Regions from separate parts of the Paenibacillus sp. FSL K6-2393 genome, predicted to be linked through region 3. Evidence: predicted binding sites of a transcription regulator. Region 3 holds the regulator's gene; each other region holds the start of a gene.
What was found. Region 3 encodes Rex, which represses fermentation and respiration genes when NADH is low (regulators of the CRP and FNR family bind a similar motif). Its sites were predicted from a motif close to TTGTGAAATATTTCACAA; they were not measured.
Positions count from the first base shown of each region.

Region 1 (4,230 bases), 980 kb from region 3:
TGCTCAGGGAGGATTGCGTGACATGAAGCTTTCCCGCAGCTTCCGTAACATGTTCGCATCGGGCCACCGTCAGGAAATAGTTTAGTTGAAGAAGTTCCATTTGCACCATTCCTTCATTCCTTCTAGTTCATCAAATCATAACATATAATGCGTTGGAATAAATGAATACGTTCAAGTAAGATAACAGCAGAAGAGAGAGAGAGGTGCACCAATGAACGTTCGAAATAAAGGATTGATGTTAGCTGTTGGACTTGGAATTATGTTGAATCCGTTGAATTCCTCCATGATTTCGGTGGCAATCTCCAGGCTACAACAAGTGTATCAACTTAATTTTACAGCCGTTTCGTGGATTATTTTATCATTTTACATTGCCAGTGCTGTCGCTCAACCCGTTATGGGCAAGTGTAGTGATTTGTTTGGCCGCAGGAAGATCTTCCTCATGGGTCTTGTTATTGTTTTTGTATCGTCCATGCTAGCTCCGTGGTCTCCCAGTTTTTCGTGGCTCATCGTATTCCGGATCGTTCAATCGATTGGCACAAGCATGATGGTGGCCGTTGGAATGGCGATTGTCAGAATGAACGTGACTGAAAAACAAGCCTCCGCCTTGTCCACCTTGGCTATATTCCTTTCAGGAGCGGCTGCAGTTGGACCTTTTGTTGGTGGAGTATTGATTCATTGGTGGGACTGGCAGAGCATATTCTTCGTTAATATTCCGTTTGTCATGGCAAGCTTTTGGTTCGCCTGGAAAACAATCCCGAAGGACGAGCAATCTCCGTCTATCTCTGGTCACATGTCCATTCGGCAATGGCTTGCGTTAATTGACGCACCAGGTATCCTGATGTTTACGGTAGCTTTGGTGACTCTGCTCATCGGTTTACTTTCAGTAAGTTCCACAGGAGATATTTCAACATGGCATCTGCTGACAGGGGGGATCGGGTTAATCGTACTCGTCATGTTCATCCGACATGAATTAAAAGCAGGCACGCCTTTTATCCCTCTGCGCACGTTTGCCTCATATCCCGAGATGACTTGGGTGAATGTGCAATACATGCTGGTGAACATCCTGTTTTACGCACTTTTTTTTGGAGTTCCTACGTTTTTGAAGCAGGTACGTCATCTCAATGAAGTTCATACAGGAATGAGCATGCTAGCTTTGGGGTTATGTTCAGTCATTATTGCACCGATCGCAGGGCGCTGGATTGACAGATCAGGATCACGGCCAGCTCTAATCGTATCCGCTTCTTTAATGACATTTGGCTCTATATTGATCGTTATTATGAACGAAACTTCTCCAATCTTCATTGTCATTGTTGCCTTAGCTTTATTTGGAATAAGTAACGGCCTAAACGCGGTCGGCATGCAAGCAGCTCTGTTCAAAAGCACACCCAAAGAAATGATCGGAGTCGCATCGGGTATTTTTAATACATCACGCTACCTGGGAACCATCTTATCGTCGTTATTAATTGGGATTGTCATGGGGGATACATTCAATGTGACAGGATTTCAGATGCTTGGAATCATCCTTACGATATTAGCTGCATCACTGATCATCATGAGCGTACATCGCGAAGCAGGTGCGGAGAGTCCGGAGCAAGTAAGCAAGTAAAATAGCGAATCTGCCGTGCAATAGCACGTTTACACCCAATGAATCAATAGCTCCATTGGGTGTATTTTTTGTTTTTCACCAAGTTGTCAGAAAGAGTTGATCCTTTCTTGAACGTTTAGGGTAGAAGACGTGTCTTTGATTGAATTAGGTAAAAATAAAGATATAATAATTTTGATTAATAGGCTTGGTTAGTACTTTAAGTGCATCAATATCAGATTTTAATAGGCATCCAATGCTGGAGCCAACAGGAGTAAACGCAATAAAGGTGTGGCAAGATATCGTCATACCTAACTTTGTGAAATTTTTCGCAACTCTGCATTGAGCTTGGCCGAAGCTGATATTGAATGTTAAAAAAATGAACAGAGTTTGAAAGGAGGCAACACAAAGAATGGCTATTGATACGGTGTTATGGAGCAGGCTAGTGACTGGTTTGACGCTGGGATTCCACGTGATTTTTGCAACGCTGGGTGTCGGTGTACCTTTGATGATTGCTATTGCAGAGTTCATCGGCATTCGGAAGAAGGATCACCATTACATACTTATGGCAAAGAGGTGGTCACGAGGGTTTGTCATTTCTGTCGCGGTAGGTGTCGTGACAGGCACAGCGATATCACTGCAGTTGGCCTTGGTATGGCCGAATTTTATGAAGCTGGCTGGGAATGTCATTGCACTGCCACTATTTATGGAAGTGTTCGCATTCTTTTTTGAAGCGATATTCCTGGGCATTTATCTGTACACGTGGGATCGGTTCAAAAATCCGTATATCCACTGGTTGCTGACTATTCCGATTGTCGCCGGGGCAGGCATGTCTGCTGTTTTTATTACAACAGTGAACGGATTCATGAACCAGCCTGAAGGTTTTGTCATGGAAGCAGGTCAATTCATGGCAGTGAACCCCGTGCAAGCGATGTTGAATACGGCGACGTTCTCCAAAGTATTCCATGTATTAAGCTCGGCTTATCTGACAGGAGCTGCTCTGTTAGCCGGAATAGCAGCCTTTGCGATGCTGAGAAAAGGAGTGTCGGCCTACCACAAAAAAGGCTTGAATCTCATGATGGCCGTTGTGCTGGTATTCAGTTTATTAAATTCTTTAGCTGGAGATGTGTCTGCCAAGTTTTTGGCTGAGCATCAGCCGGAGAAGCTCGCAGCTGCCGAGTGGCATTTCGAGACGGAAAGCGGAGCGGATTTGATTTTTTTGGGATGGCTGAATGCAGAACATGAAATTATAGGCGCTCTTCATTTGCCGAAACTGCTCAGTTTCCTTGCCTTTGGAGACTTTAACGCCGAGGTTACCGGGCTGAATGAATTTCCACCAGATGAACACCCGCCCTTACTTGTGCATTATTTGTTTGATCTAATGGCTGGAATTGGATTTGCTCTACTTGCTATATCAAGTCTGTACTTCCTGTTTGTGTTTTGGAAGAAACGTAATCAGTTTAACAAGTGGATGCTTCGTATGGTTGCACTTAGTGCACCGCTTGCTTTTCTGGCTGTTGAAATGGGCTGGTTCTATGCAGAGATCGGGCGGCAGCCATGGATCATCCGAGGTTATATGCGAGTGGAAGAGGCTGCTACTTCTTCACCGAGTGTAAGAATTTTATTTTTCGTCTTCTTGCTTCTATACATCGTGCTCGGCGTCATCTGTGTTCTCGTATTGAGACGTCTGTTCAATAATAATCCTGCGGAGCTTGAGATGGAGAAATGGTTGGAACAGAAGCATGATCAATCAGCCAAGAAAGGGGATCAGGCCTGATGAGTTATGAATTGATTGGTATATCCGTACTCTGGCTGTTCTTGTACGGCTATCTTATTGTAGCTTCTATTGATTTTGGAGCAGGTTTCTTCGCCTTTTATGCACGCCTGACAAAGCAGGATCACCTGATTAATCGTCTGATCTCCCGTTATCTATCACCGGTCTGGGAGATCACCAATGTATTTTTTGTCTTTTTCTATATTGGCATCGTTGGATTCTTTCCGGATACTGCTTACTATTATGGCTCCGCGCTGCTTGTTCCGGGAAGTATTGCCGTCATTTTACTTGCTATTCGTGGGTCGTTCTATGCTTTCGAGAATTATGGTTCCAAAAATAACGTCGTATATCTGTTTTTATACGGGGCTACCGGGTTGCTTATTCCAGCGTCATTGTCAGTGGCACTGACCCTCTCAGAAGGTGGCTTTATTTTGAAGCAAGGGGATACCGTTTCCCTGGATTACTGGGCGCTGTTTACGAATCCATTATCGTGGAGCATCGTTGGTCTAGCCATCGTGTCCGTATTGTTCATTAGCGGATCATTTCTCACATTTTACGCTTCTCGCGCAGAGGACCATTCGGCATTGAAGCTGATGCGGAACTATGCTTTGTTCTGGAGCACACCGACCATTATTCTCGCGCTGACTGCATTTATATATTTGGGTCAACACAATGAGCGTCATTTTCAAAATATGATGGATTTATGGTGGCTGCTGGCGCTTTCCGTTGCGTTTTTCATGATTGCCATGTGGCTGTTATATAACGGACGGCGTTACGGTTTAGCTTTTATATGCATCATGCTGCAATTTTTCACAGCCTTTTTCGCTTACGGGATTGGGCAATATCCTTACATTCTGGATCCATTCATCACCAT
Region 1 is NZ_JBBOCU010000001.1:3,624,584-3,628,813, reverse strand. Features, by position in the region: gene MHI14_RS16020 (LysR family transcriptional regulator) at 1-100, opposite strand, end outside; gene MHI14_RS16015 (MFS transporter) at 212-1,606, shown strand; gene MHI14_RS16010 (cytochrome ubiquinol oxidase subunit I) at 1,995-3,359, shown strand; gene MHI14_RS16005 (cytochrome d ubiquinol oxidase subunit II) at 3,359-4,230, shown strand, end outside.
Region 1: MHI14_RS16010 (cytochrome ubiquinol oxidase subunit I) is a predicted target of Rex. The motif match lies at 1,900-1,917, and genes of this name have one in related genera.

Region 2 (4,230 bases), 2.3 Mb from region 3:
CTTGTTGCCTTTGCTTTTGCGAACCCGACGAATGGAGAAGGGCTCTTTGAATACACTTGTTTCCTCTTGTGATACAGCAACATCCTGTTCTCCCTGACCTTGTGAATCATTCCAGTGATGCACTTGGCTTCGGATGTCCTGTGTTGGTTGTGCATGATCCGGGGTGTGATCTCCATTTTCCAATGCGTCTGTATGTGTTCGATCGACTGTTTCGGTTGGCGTGTAAGTGGTTTCGGTTCGGATATCCCTGTGCACCATTGGCCCATTCAACTGTTGTCTACGCTTCTTCGGGTCCAGCATCATGGCACCTCCCCAAGCAATTGCTGTACAGCATGATCCAACAACTCCAGTTCGACAATCCGGGCGAGCGCATCTTCATCCTCCAGTGCCGTTTCGAGAAAATGTCGGACTGCCCCGTGCCGTTCCCCTCGCAGTGCCAGCGCACTGCCGGATAATTGCTGATAATCCCGGCGACTGGCATCATCCTGAATATCGACTGCATGCACCAGAGCCAGTGCCTCTTCCACACGTCCTGTCTCCTGATAAATGCGGAATTTCCAATGTCTCGCCGTTTCTCCGCCAAGTTCGTCCAGGATACGCAGGGCGTTTCCGTAATCATCGTTCATACGCAGTAGTTCCGCTCGTACAAGTTGTTCTTCTCCTGCCTCAAGCCAGCGACATAACTGTTCATAATGATGCCGTTCTTGTTCATCTGCTGCACTAATTCCGTACACCCGCAGGGCGTCCTCCAACTGTCCGGCCCGGGCATGAATGGCAGACAGGAATCGATAATGGGAAACCACACAATCACTGCGACCGTTCATGACCGCCTGGGTGAAGGCCTCTTGCAGCGAATGGACGGCCCGCCGATCTTCAAGCAAGTACTCATAGGCTGCCAGCAAAAAGGATATCGTCTCATGTGGGCCTGCTTTGGCTCGGAGCTGTCGGTAGAAGTCGGCACGTACACTGCATTGAAGCAGGCTGACGCTATCCGAAGTGCCTGACAAGACCTGCCGCAGCGCATGCAGGAAGAACAGTTCGTAGTCCCGGAGAGGGACTTCGAGATCATCCTTTTGCATCGTACCCGCAGGTGCAGGGTCTTCGCCGCCCAGCCAGATAACACGTACGCCTTGGAATAACAGCTTCATATAACGTGTCTCGGAGGATGTGCCTACCAGATCGGCGATGCCGACCAGTTTGGAAATACTGCTCTCCCATAGGGGAGAAGATGATTCTTCCCCAGCAGGCTCAGGGAGCAGGGCGATACATAGCTCCGGCTCCAGCGAGGCTGTAGCCATTAGCCAGTAGGGATGGGCGACTACGGCTACGGTGCGAGGTTCCAGCAATAGCTGCTCGGCTTCAGGGAGGGAGATGACGGTAATGACCGGAGGTACATCTTCTGTTTGCGTCAGGCTGCTGACATAGTATACCTCTCCCTCGATTGACAGCAGTGCAGCAATATCGGGATAGGGAAAGGATGACCAGCCCCCTTTGCGAGGGAAGAGAACATATCGGACAGGGGGCTGTGTTGTACTGGCCTTATCCTGGCTGGCTTCGGTGTCTTCACCTGGTAGTGGTGCAGGTTTTTCCATGAATAGTTCACCTCACCTTGACTGTAATATGGAGCGTCATTCGCTCTGCATGTACTGCATGCTTTCACTTCATATGTAAAGCCCTCACGGTACTTCGCATGATATGCCTGAGACTAACATATGGGCATTCCGTCCCAAACATGAGTATCTTCCATGAATAGATGAAGTTGGCAAGCTATGATAATAGGCTGAATTTTATCTTTTGTGTGACCAGGATCACTTTTTTTTGCTCTAGAGACGAAGATTGTGATAATTCTCACATGTATAAAATAGGTATTCTGGCACAATACGTTCATCAACGTATTTGGCGGACAGACAGCGAAGGTGCAGCTTCAATGCCAAATACGCATACTGCGAAGTGAACAGAAAGAAGGGGTAACGGTATGGATCCGATTATGTTATCGCGTATCCAATATGCACTTACAACGATTTTCCATTTCTTTTTTGTCCCGCTATCCATCGGTCTTGTACTGTTGGTTGCAATCATGGAGACGTTGTACGTTGTTAAGGGTAAGGAGATCTACAAAACGATGGCCAAGTTCTGGGGCAAGCTGTTCCTGATTAACTTTGCCGTCGGGGTAGTCACAGGTATTTTGCAAGAGTTCCAGTTCGGTATGAACTGGTCCGAGTACTCCCGATTTGTCGGGGACGTGTTCGGTGCGCCACTGGCTATTGAAGCGCTACTGGCGTTTTTTATGGAGTCTACATTTATTGGTTTGTGGATATTCGGATGGGATCGTTTGTCCAAAAAAGTGCATCTGGCCTGCATCTGGCTGGTATTTGTCGGCACATTCCTGTCCGCGCTGTGGATTCTGGCAGCCAATTCGTTTATGCAGCATCCGGTCGGGTTTGAGATTAATAACGGCCGAGCCGAGATGAATGATTTCTTTGCACTCATCACGAATGGTCAGCTTCTCGTCGAATTCCCACATACGATTTTTGGGGCATTGATGACAGGGGCTTTCGTCGTAACCGGGATTAGTGCCTACAAATTGATGAAAAAGCAAGATGTGGAGATCTTCCGCAAATCGTTTAATATTGCGATCATTATCGCTCTTGTTTCTTCATTCGGCGTCGCATTCTCGGGTCACTTCCAGGCGCAATATCTGGTGGAGACACAGCCGATGAAGATGGCAGCCAGTGAGGGCACATGGACAACGACAGAAGATCCGGCGCCATGGACGGTGGTCGCTTTTATTGACCCGGATAAACAGGAGAGTACGGGTGAGATCAAAATCCCTGGATTACTCAGTTACCTGTCCTACAGCAAGTTCTCCGGTAGTGTCAAAGGCATGAAGGAACTGAATGCTGAGTATCAGCAGACATATGGACCTGGGGATTACATCCCGCCGGTACGGACAACGTTCTGGAGTTTCCGCATTATGATCGCAGCGGGTGGTTTGATGATTGTGCTGGCGCTGTACGGTACGTTTCTGGCTATGCGCAAGAAGCTGGAGGTCGCTGGAAAGTGGTTTATGCGTCTGATGGTATTTGCCATATCCTTGCCGTTTATCGCCAATACATCAGGTTGGATTATGACCGAGGTTGGCAGGCAGCCGTGGACGGTATTTGGCTATATGACCACCGAAGCCGGGGTCTCACCGAACGTATCCGCAGGAATGATCCTGTTCTCGACCATTGCTTTTACCGCTGCGTATACGGTTCTCGGAATCGTGATGGTATACCTGTTCGTACGTGAGATCAAAGCAGGACCGTTTGCGGTCGAGAAGCCGGAAGATCACGATGAATCGGCCGATCCGTTCGGCGTGGATGGAGGTTATTCCGTTGTCACTAAGTGAGTTGTGGTTTTTGCTGATTGCCGTATTGTTTGTCGGTTTTTTCTTTTTGGAAGGTTTTGATTTTGGTGTGGGGATGTCTACAGGCATTATTGCCAAAACAGATCGTGAACGCCGGACCCTGATCAACTCGATCGGTCCGTTCTGGGATGGTAATGAAGTATGGCTGATTACAGCAGGGGGAGCGATGTTTGCTGCCTTCCCGCACTGGTATGCGACGTTGTTCAGTGGTTTTTACCTGCCACTTGTGGTGGTGTTACTCGCCTTGATTGGCCGCGGAGTTGCTTTCGAATTCCGCAGTAAAATGAAACAGCAGCGCTGGCGCAAAACGTGGGACACCATCATTGTTGTCTCCAGTGCACTCTTGCCGTTCCTGTTCGGCGTGGTCTTTGCCACGTTGATGAAAGGTCTGCCCATTGATGGGGAGATGCAGTTGCGTGCAGGATTCCTCGATATTGTTAATCCGTACACCGTGATTGGTGGCTTGAGTGTAACCCTGCTGTGTCTGGTTCATGGATTGCTGTTTGCATCACTACGAACAGTAGGTGATCTCAGAGAGCGTGCCTTGAAGACAGCGCAAAAATTGATGCTGCCGCTGGCTGCACTGCTCGCCGTTTACGCGTTAATGACGTATTTCATGACCGATGTATTCGCCGTACGCGGCTGGGCTCTTTGGATCATGGTTGTACTTGGCGCAGTTTCGCTTGCACTTGCGGCATACTTTGTTCGTCAGAAGCGTGAAGGCTGGGCTTTTGGTATGACTGGGGCAGTGATTGCAATTGCCTTTGCCTCGGTCTTTATTGGACTTTTCCCAAGAGTGATGGTGAGTTCCTTTGGGGCGG
Region 2 is NZ_JBBOCU010000001.1:394,818-399,047, forward strand. Features, by position in the region: gene MHI14_RS01740 (glycosyltransferase) at 1-300, opposite strand, end outside; gene MHI14_RS01745 (tetratricopeptide repeat protein) at 300-1,592, opposite strand; gene MHI14_RS01750 (cytochrome ubiquinol oxidase subunit I) at 1,976-3,391, shown strand; gene cydB (cytochrome d ubiquinol oxidase subunit II) at 3,336-4,230, shown strand, end outside.
Region 2: MHI14_RS01750 (cytochrome ubiquinol oxidase subunit I) is a predicted target of Rex. The motif match lies at 1,837-1,854, and genes of this name have one in related genera.

Region 3 (4,230 bases):
TTTGAGTACATATCTGAGTATATCACATCGTATATACATTTTCGAAGGCGAAAATATGAATAAATTATTAATTTTAACTATTTAAATCAAAAATGTTTACAGACAACACAAAGAACCGGTTCAGTCGGATATCCGTCTGCCGGTTCTTTTATTTCTCTAATTCTCTAGTTATGTCACTCTATTTGTTCTAGCTGTTCGGGAGGGTGTAGACCAGGTCCACCTGTTCTCCGTTGCTAAAACGATAAAAGCGATAGTGGTTATGCGTACCGTCTTTATAATACACTTGCCACACATATATTCCATTCACAACTCCGGGCATGATTCGCTTAATCTCGCCGGCAGGAACTTCAGAACTGAAGCGATTGCGGATCTGCGCTTCGGACATGCCATTCTGCAGCAGCTCACTGTGTACAGCGTTTGCACCCTTAGCCGGTTGATTGTTTGCATCGAATTTAACCCAGACCATAACATCCTGGTTATCCTTATTTTTACCGATCAGGGTCCAGTAGATGTTGTCAGAGCCTTCTTTGTCTCCCCAGATGTACTTGCGCAATTCATCATAGGATGTAATGCCCAGTTGCTTCTGTGCTGCTTGTATGGCGAGCGCTTCTTCCTTACGTTGGTCCTGTGTGACATAGACGTAATAACGCTGAAGTCCAAACAGAATCAGAACCAGTGCAAGCAGCGAAATCCATATCCACTTCTTTTTTTTCTTCAAAAGCCGAACTTCCTTTCCCTATGATGTTCTGTCCTGCAATTAACGAGCAAGCAGACCATCAAATGCCAATTGAGACTCACGCAAAATGCGCTCTTCATCCAGCGTCAGACATTCGCCGTGTTTCACCACTTGTTTTCCATCCACCCATACGTGCTCTACATCTTTGGCAGAAGCCGAGTAGATGGTATGCGAGATCAGGTCTGTATGTGGATAGAAATGTGCCTGTTCAATGTCCAAAGCGATAAAATCAGCCTTCATGCCAACCTGGAGTGCTCCGGTATTGTTCAAGAAGATGGATTTGGCACCGTATGACGTTCCGAGGAGTAACGCTTCGCCTGCTGGCACTGCCGTCGGGTCACCAGATACACCTTTGTGGATCAATGCAGCCAGTCTCATTTCCTCGAACATATCCAGGTTGTTGTTGCTTGCCGGTCCGTCTGTTCCGAGTGACACGGTAACTCCTGCTTTCAGTAACGCAGGTACCCGCGCAACACCGGAAGCGAGTTTCAGGTTACTTCCCGGGTTATGGGATACAGCCACATCATGACGGGCCAAAATTTCAATCTCTTCGTCATTCAGATGCACCGCATGTGCAACCAGGGATGGACGGGAGAAAAAGCCCAGTTTCTCCAGATGTGCCACAGGACGCAGTCCATAATCAGCCACGTTCTGCTCCACTTCACGAAGCGTTTCAGACATATGTGTATGGAGAGGAAGGTTCAGGTCGTTCGCAACCTGCACAAGCTTCTCTATGTAGTCAGGAGGGCATGTATATGGTGCATGTGGCGAGATTACGGTTGTAATGCGACCATCTGCCTGTCCATTCCACTCACGTGCAAACGCTGCCGACTCCTCCAGCTTCCGCAGTTGCTCTTCTTCCGAGCACAGCCCGATTACACCACGTGCCAGTGCTGCTCTAACGCCTGATTGCTCCACAACTTTGGCAACTTGATCCATGTGATCGTACATGTCCAGGAAAGCTGTAGTTCCGCCTTTCAACATTTCAAGCACCGACAGGGAAGTTCCCCAATATACATCTTCTGAAGTCATTTTTGCTTCCATCGGCCACATTTTTTCCTGCAACCATACTTGCAATGCAAGATCGTCTCCGTGCCCTCTGAGCAACGACATTGCTGCATGACCATGCGTATTGATCAGACCCGGCAGGAAGAACAGTCCTTTTCCATCCACTTTGGTACAATTTTTGTCTCCATCCGGCAATGTCTCACCAATATGCACAATCTTGTCATCCTCGACAACCATGTATCCTTGAACCACGTTCCATGCTGTGCCGCCTTCATTAACGGCAAATTTGCCGTTGTGAATTACCCATCTATTTGTTGTCATCTTCCTCGTCGTCCTTTCCAGTCTCCAAGTAATAGGCCAAACTAAGCAGATCCGTTGTAAAGTCAGCATGGTGAATGCGGATATGCGGCGGTGTTTTTAGAATTGTTGGTGCAAAATTAAGGATCGCTTCAATTCCTGATTCAATAAGCTGATCCGCAACATTTTGGGCTTCCGTATCCGGAACCGTGATAATACCGATACGGATGTTTTCCGTTTTAACCGCTTCCGTCAATTCATTCATTGGTTTTACCGTCAAACTGTTGATTTGGCTACCAATCTTCGGTCCATATGCATCAAATACAGCAACAATCTTCATGTTGTCTTTCAGATATGCGTTGTAGTTGGACAAGGCTTGACCGAGATTACCCGCGCCTACCAGAGCTACATTAATTTGCTGATCGATTTTGAGAATGTGACGAATTTTCTCAATCAAATAAGATACATCATACCCGATTCCTTTACGACCAAAATCACCGAAGTAAGCCAGGTCTTTACGAATTTGGGCCGGATTCAGATCCAGCCTCTGTCCAAGCTCTTGAGAAGAAACAGTAGCCACCTCACGCTGATGCAACTCGTTCAAATAACGCAAGTATACAGGCAGACGGCGTACCACCGCTTCTGAAATTTTATCCGATTTCATTCTTGCTCCCCCTTACCAAGGCCACGATAAAATAATAGATGAAAAGATGAGCATCCTGTATAAACTCAAAGATAAACGTGACATTTTATACAGAATGCTCCTTGTAATTTAGGTTATAAGTTCTTACGTGCAGCTGCTTTAATCGGATACGGAAATATCTAATAAAGTTTAACGCCAAACGATAGTGTCATGCAATGATATAACGAACAAAACAACCATTATTTTTGTTCATTAGCAGGTTTTTCCAACCACTCGGTAATTCGTGGAACCATCTGCTCCGTGAGCATGTGTTCCATTTTGGGACCAGGTAAAGAATATAAAAAGAATTTACCATAGTACGCTTCAATCACCCGTGTATCATAAACAATGACAATTCCTCTGTCCTTCGCTGTACGCACCAACCGGCCAAATCCCTGCTTGAAACGAATGACCGCTTGCGGCACGGACAGTTTCATGAACGGATTTTTCTTCTGTTCCTGAAGCAGCTCACTCTTGGCTTCCACCAACGGATGATTCGGTGGCTGGAAAGGCAGTCGCACAATAGCGAGACAGGTTAGCGCCTCTCCCGGGATATCTACACCCTCCCAGAAGCTGCTTGTACCCAGAAGTACCGTAGCTTTGGCATCTTGGAACCTGCGAGTCAGCTTGGAGCGGCTTCCACTGTCAACGCCTTGCCCAAGCAACGAGATGTCGTTACCAGACAGTGCCTCCTTCAGCGGATCATAGACCTGTCGCAGCATCTTGTATGAAGTAAACAGAACCATCATGCGTCCACGCGTGGCAATTGCCGTCTCTGCGAGTGATCGCACCAGCATATTAACAAAGTGCGCATCACCCACACTGCCCTTCACACTCGGGAAATCACGCGGAATCACCAGAAGTGCCTGATCGCGATAGTTGAAAGGTGATGGCAGCATCGAAGTTAACAACCGATTATTCTCGGAAGCTTCCTGCAAGCCAAGTTGTTCAATCATGAACTGGAATGACTTATCTACCGAAAGCGTAGCCGATGTAAGTACAACACTTTTCTTTTTATCAAAAAATAAATCCTTAAGTTGTGCACTGACATCTACAGGTACAGCATACAACTGAAGAGATTTACTTCGGAACTGACCGCTGGCTTCCATCCAGTACACCGTTTTGGCATCATCCATACGCATGAAGAAACGTAGATTCTCCTTCAATGTGGTCAGATCTTTCAGCAATCCTGTAATGTCCGTGATCAGACTATCCGATTGATAATCATCCTGATCCTCTTTCACCTCAAGCAGCAATTTGTCCCCTTTGCGAACCAAATCGCCCAGAGTCACATAGATCTGGTTCTCCAGATCCTGCAACTCCTGCCATTTTGCAGGTTTCTGAGAAGCTTTCAGACGCAGTGAAAATTGCCCCGTCTCTCCCGGTGAAGCATCACTTCGTTCAGGCAACAAACCGAACAAGGCATCGCTCATACGATCCCACAGTTCCTTGACCTCAACAGCCAGCGGGAACATCTGATCCACCATGGAGCCCCATTGAACCGAAT
Region 3 is NZ_JBBOCU010000001.1:2,647,080-2,651,309, reverse strand. Features, by position in the region: gene MHI14_RS11785 (cell wall elongation regulator TseB-like domain-containing protein) at 188-718, opposite strand; gene MHI14_RS11780 (amidohydrolase) at 758-2,065, opposite strand; gene MHI14_RS11775 (redox-sensing transcriptional repressor Rex) at 2,052-2,705, opposite strand; gene dinG (ATP-dependent DNA helicase DinG) at 2,924-4,230, opposite strand, start outside.

Region 4 (4,230 bases), 230 kb from region 3:
AGGTAGAACACTATCTGCGTCAACGCCAAATGCCAGTAGCGATCGAAGTATTCTCCGATGTTGAGCCAGATCCATCGACAACAACGGTAGACCGCGGTACAGAAATGATGCGCCGCTTCCAGCCAGACTGCATTATCGCACTCGGCGGTGGATCACCGATGGATGCTGCCAAAGCCATGTGGTTGTTCTATGAATATCCGGACACGGACTTCAACGATCTGAAACAGAAATTCATGGATATCCGTAAACGGATCTACAAATATCCACGTCTCGGCGTAAAAGCGAAATTTGTAGCAATTCCAACCACATCCGGTACAGGATCTGAAGTGACATCGTTCGCGGTTATCACAGATAAAAATCAAGGTAACACCAAATATCCATTGGCCGACTATGAGCTGACACCAGACGTAGCGATTGTTGATCCGGAGTTTGTGTACTCCCTGCCTAGAACAGCCGTTGCAGATACAGGTATGGACGTCCTGACGCATGCGATTGAAGCATATGTGTCTGTCATGGCAAATGATTACACGGATGGACTTGCGATCAAAGCAATCCAACTGGTGTTCCAATACCTGGAGCAATCGGCACTGCAAGGTGACAAACTGGCACGTGAGAAAATGCATAATGCTTCCACAATTGCCGGTATGGCATTTGCCAACGCATTCCTGGGCATTAACCACAGCTTGGCGCACAAATGGGGCGGTCAGTACCATACCGCACACGGACGCACCAATGCAATCCTGATGCCACACGTCATTCGTTACAACGCGAAAAAACCGACCAAATTTGCATCGTTCCCGAAATATTCGCACTTTGTAGCGGATGAGCGGTATGCCGAAATCGCACGGATTCTGGGATTGCCTGCACGTACGACAGAAGAAGGCGTAACCAGTCTCATCAATGCGATTCGCAAACTGAACAAAACATTGGGCATTGAAGAATCGTTCCAGGAAATCGGATTTGATGCCAAAGACTTTGAAGCACATGTGGATTATCTGGCAGACCGTGCCTTCGAAGACCAATGTACAACCGCCAATCCGAAGCTGCCGCTGGTAACTGAACTGGCCGATGTATACCGCAACGCTTTCTATGGAAAGTTTGAATAATAAATTTAGAACGAAGCGTGCCTTACGGCAAGAAGATCAGGGTTCCCCAAGAGGGGAGCCCCGATTGCCGTCTTTCACACAATAACGAGTGGGCAGAAAAACAGAAGAGCGAAGCACCTGTTTTTCAGGATTTATTCTAAGATTTGATTTGCTCCGAGCATAGAGGAGCAAAAGGGTTCTAGAGAGGTTACACGGAATCCGTGATGTGGCTGTTTGAGCCAGATGTTCAAACAATAACGAAGAGGGCAGAAAAACAGAAGAGCGAAGCATCTGTTTTTCAGGATTTATTCTAAGTTTAGTTTTGCTCCGAGCATAGAGGAGCAATGGTTCTTAAAGAGGTTACACGGAATCCGTGACGTGGCTGTTTGAGCCAGATGTTCACACAAGAACGAAGAGGGTAGAAAAACAGAAGAGCGAGCATCTGTTTTTCAGGGTTTATTCTAAGTTTTGTTTTGCTCCGAACATGGAGGAGCAAAGGTTCTTAAAGAGGTTACACGGAATCCGTGATGTGGCCGTTTGAGCCAGATGTTCACACAATAACGGAGAGGGCAGAAAAAACTGAAGAAGCGGAGCGTTCGCCTTTATCCCCGGATTTTCCCCTTTGAAAAATAAAATTGAAAAAATCCGGGGATAACAGCGATCGGAAGTTGTTCTGCCCGCGAAGTGGCTAAGTGTGAAACTAAGTAGGGTTCAATGGGACACAGCGCAGGTGGAGTGAGTTAGTTCACTGACTTTGTGACAAAAATCACAGATGATGAAAGCCCCAAGACGTATACTGAAAATGTAAGAAAAACATTCATCCCGCGGTTCCGGTTCCCAAGTAGAGAGAACATGTTCCGGTTTATGTGAAACAATTCACATTAATCGCGGCTCTGGGCACACAATGCTACGAATGAAGCAAGATGTTATGTGTCCAGAAATCCAAATTAGTGGAGGGATTAAGATGTCGGTGATTGAAAAAGATGTCAAACAACAAACAGGCTGGAGAAACTTTACCAAAGGAACATGGACCAAATCCGTAGATGTGAATGATTTTCTGGCACACAACTTGTCTCCGTATTACGGCGATGAAACATTTCTCGCAGGTGCAACCCAGAATACCAAAGAATTGTGGGAGATCGTATCTGATCTGACCAAAAAAGAACGGGATAACGGCGGTGTCCTTGACGTTGATGTGAACACACCAGCGACTATTGTTTCTCACCAACCCGGTTATCTGGATCAATCCAAAGAGCAGATCGTCGGCGTTCAGACCGATGCTCCGTTCAAACGTTCCATTCAACCAACAGGCGGAATCCGGATGATGATTGATGCATGTGAAGCATACGGCTTCGAATTGCCTCAAGGCGTCATTGATATATTTACGAACATTCGCAAAACTCATAACCAAGGTGTATTCGATGCTTATACTTCCGATATGCGTGCAGCGCGTAAAGCAGGGATTATTACAGGTCTTCCAGATGCGTATGGCCGTGGCCGGATCATCGGTGACTATCGTCGTGTAGCTTTGTACGGGGTAGACTTCCTGATTCGTAACAAAAAAGGCGAATTGAACGCACTCGAAGTTGATGTCATTGATGAAGATGTCATTCGTCTGCGGGAAGAATTGTCTGAGCAGATTCGTGCATTGCAAGAATTGAAACAATTGGGCGACATGCACGGGTTCGATATTTCCTTGCCAGCGACAACAGCAAAAGAAGCATTCCAATGGTTGTACTTCGGTTATCTCGCTGCGATCAAAGAACAGAACGGTGCTGCGATGTCACTGGGACGTGTATCTTCTTTCCTGGATATATACATTGAACGTGACCTGCAAGAAGGTATTCTGTCCGAAGAACAGGCTCAGGAATTGGTTGACCATTTTGTAATGAAACTGCGGATTGTCAAATTCCTGCGTACACCGGATTACAACGAACTGTTCAGTGGAGATCCAACATGGGTAACGGAGTCCATCGGGGGTATGTCTGTAAATGGTGAGACACGTGTAACCAAAAACAGCTTCCGTTTCCTGCATACACTGCACAACTTGGGTCCTGCACCAGAACCGAACTTGACTGTACTATGGTCCACGAAACTTCCAGAAGCTTTCAAAGATTATTGCAGTAAAGTATCCATTGAAACCAGCTCAATTCAGTATGAAAATGATGATCTGATGCGTCCAATCTACGGTGACGATTACGGTATTGCATGCTGTGTGTCGGCTATGAAGATCGGGAAACAAATGCAATTCTTCGGCGCTCGTGCCAACTTGGCAAAAGCTCTCCTGTATGCGATCAACGGTGGTCGTGACGAGAAATCCGGAGCACAAGTTGGACCTGAGTATCCTGCCATCACTAGCGAAGTGTTGGATTACAATGAGGTTATGAAACGTTTCAAACCAATGATGGAGTGGCTGGCGAAGCTGTATATGAACACCCTCAACGTCATTCACTACATGCACGACAAATACAGCTATGAGCGTATCGAGATGGCATTGCATGACCGTGACATTGTACGTACGATGGCTTGTGGTATCGCTGGTCTGTCGGTTACAGCAGATTCACTGAGTGCAATCAAATATGCCAAAGTAAAACCAATTCGTAACGAACAAGGCATCGCAGTTGATTTCGAAATCGAAGGAGACTTCCCTTGTTACGGTAACAATGAAGACAGCGTAGACAGCATTGCTGTTGAACTGGTTGAGAACTTCATGGGCATGATTCGTAAGCACAAAGCTTACCGTAACGCAGTGCCAACACAATCCGTTCTGACGATCACATCCAACGTAGTATACGGTAAGAAAACAGGGACTACACCGGATGGTCGTAAAGCAGGTGAACCATTTGCTCCAGGTGCGAACCCAATGCATGGTCGTGACAAAAAAGGTGCACTGGCATCCCTTGGATCTGTAGCCAAATTGCCTTATGAACACAGTCTTGACGGTATTTCCAATACCTTCTCCATCGTGCCAAAAGCATTGGGTAAAGAGGAGACTACACGTAAATCCAATCTGACTGCGATGATGGATGGGTACTTCGGTCAAAACGCTCATCACCTGAACGTTAACGTATTTGATCGTCAGCAATTGATTGATGCGATGGATCACCCGGAAAACTATCCGCAACTGACTGTACGGGTATCCGGA
Region 4 is NZ_JBBOCU010000001.1:2,418,567-2,422,796, forward strand. Features, by position in the region: gene adhE (bifunctional acetaldehyde-CoA/alcohol dehydrogenase) at 1-1,106, shown strand, start outside; gene pflB (formate C-acetyltransferase) at 2,050-4,230, shown strand, end outside.
Region 4: pflB (formate C-acetyltransferase) is a predicted target of Rex. The motif match lies at 1,950-1,967, and genes of this name have one in related genera.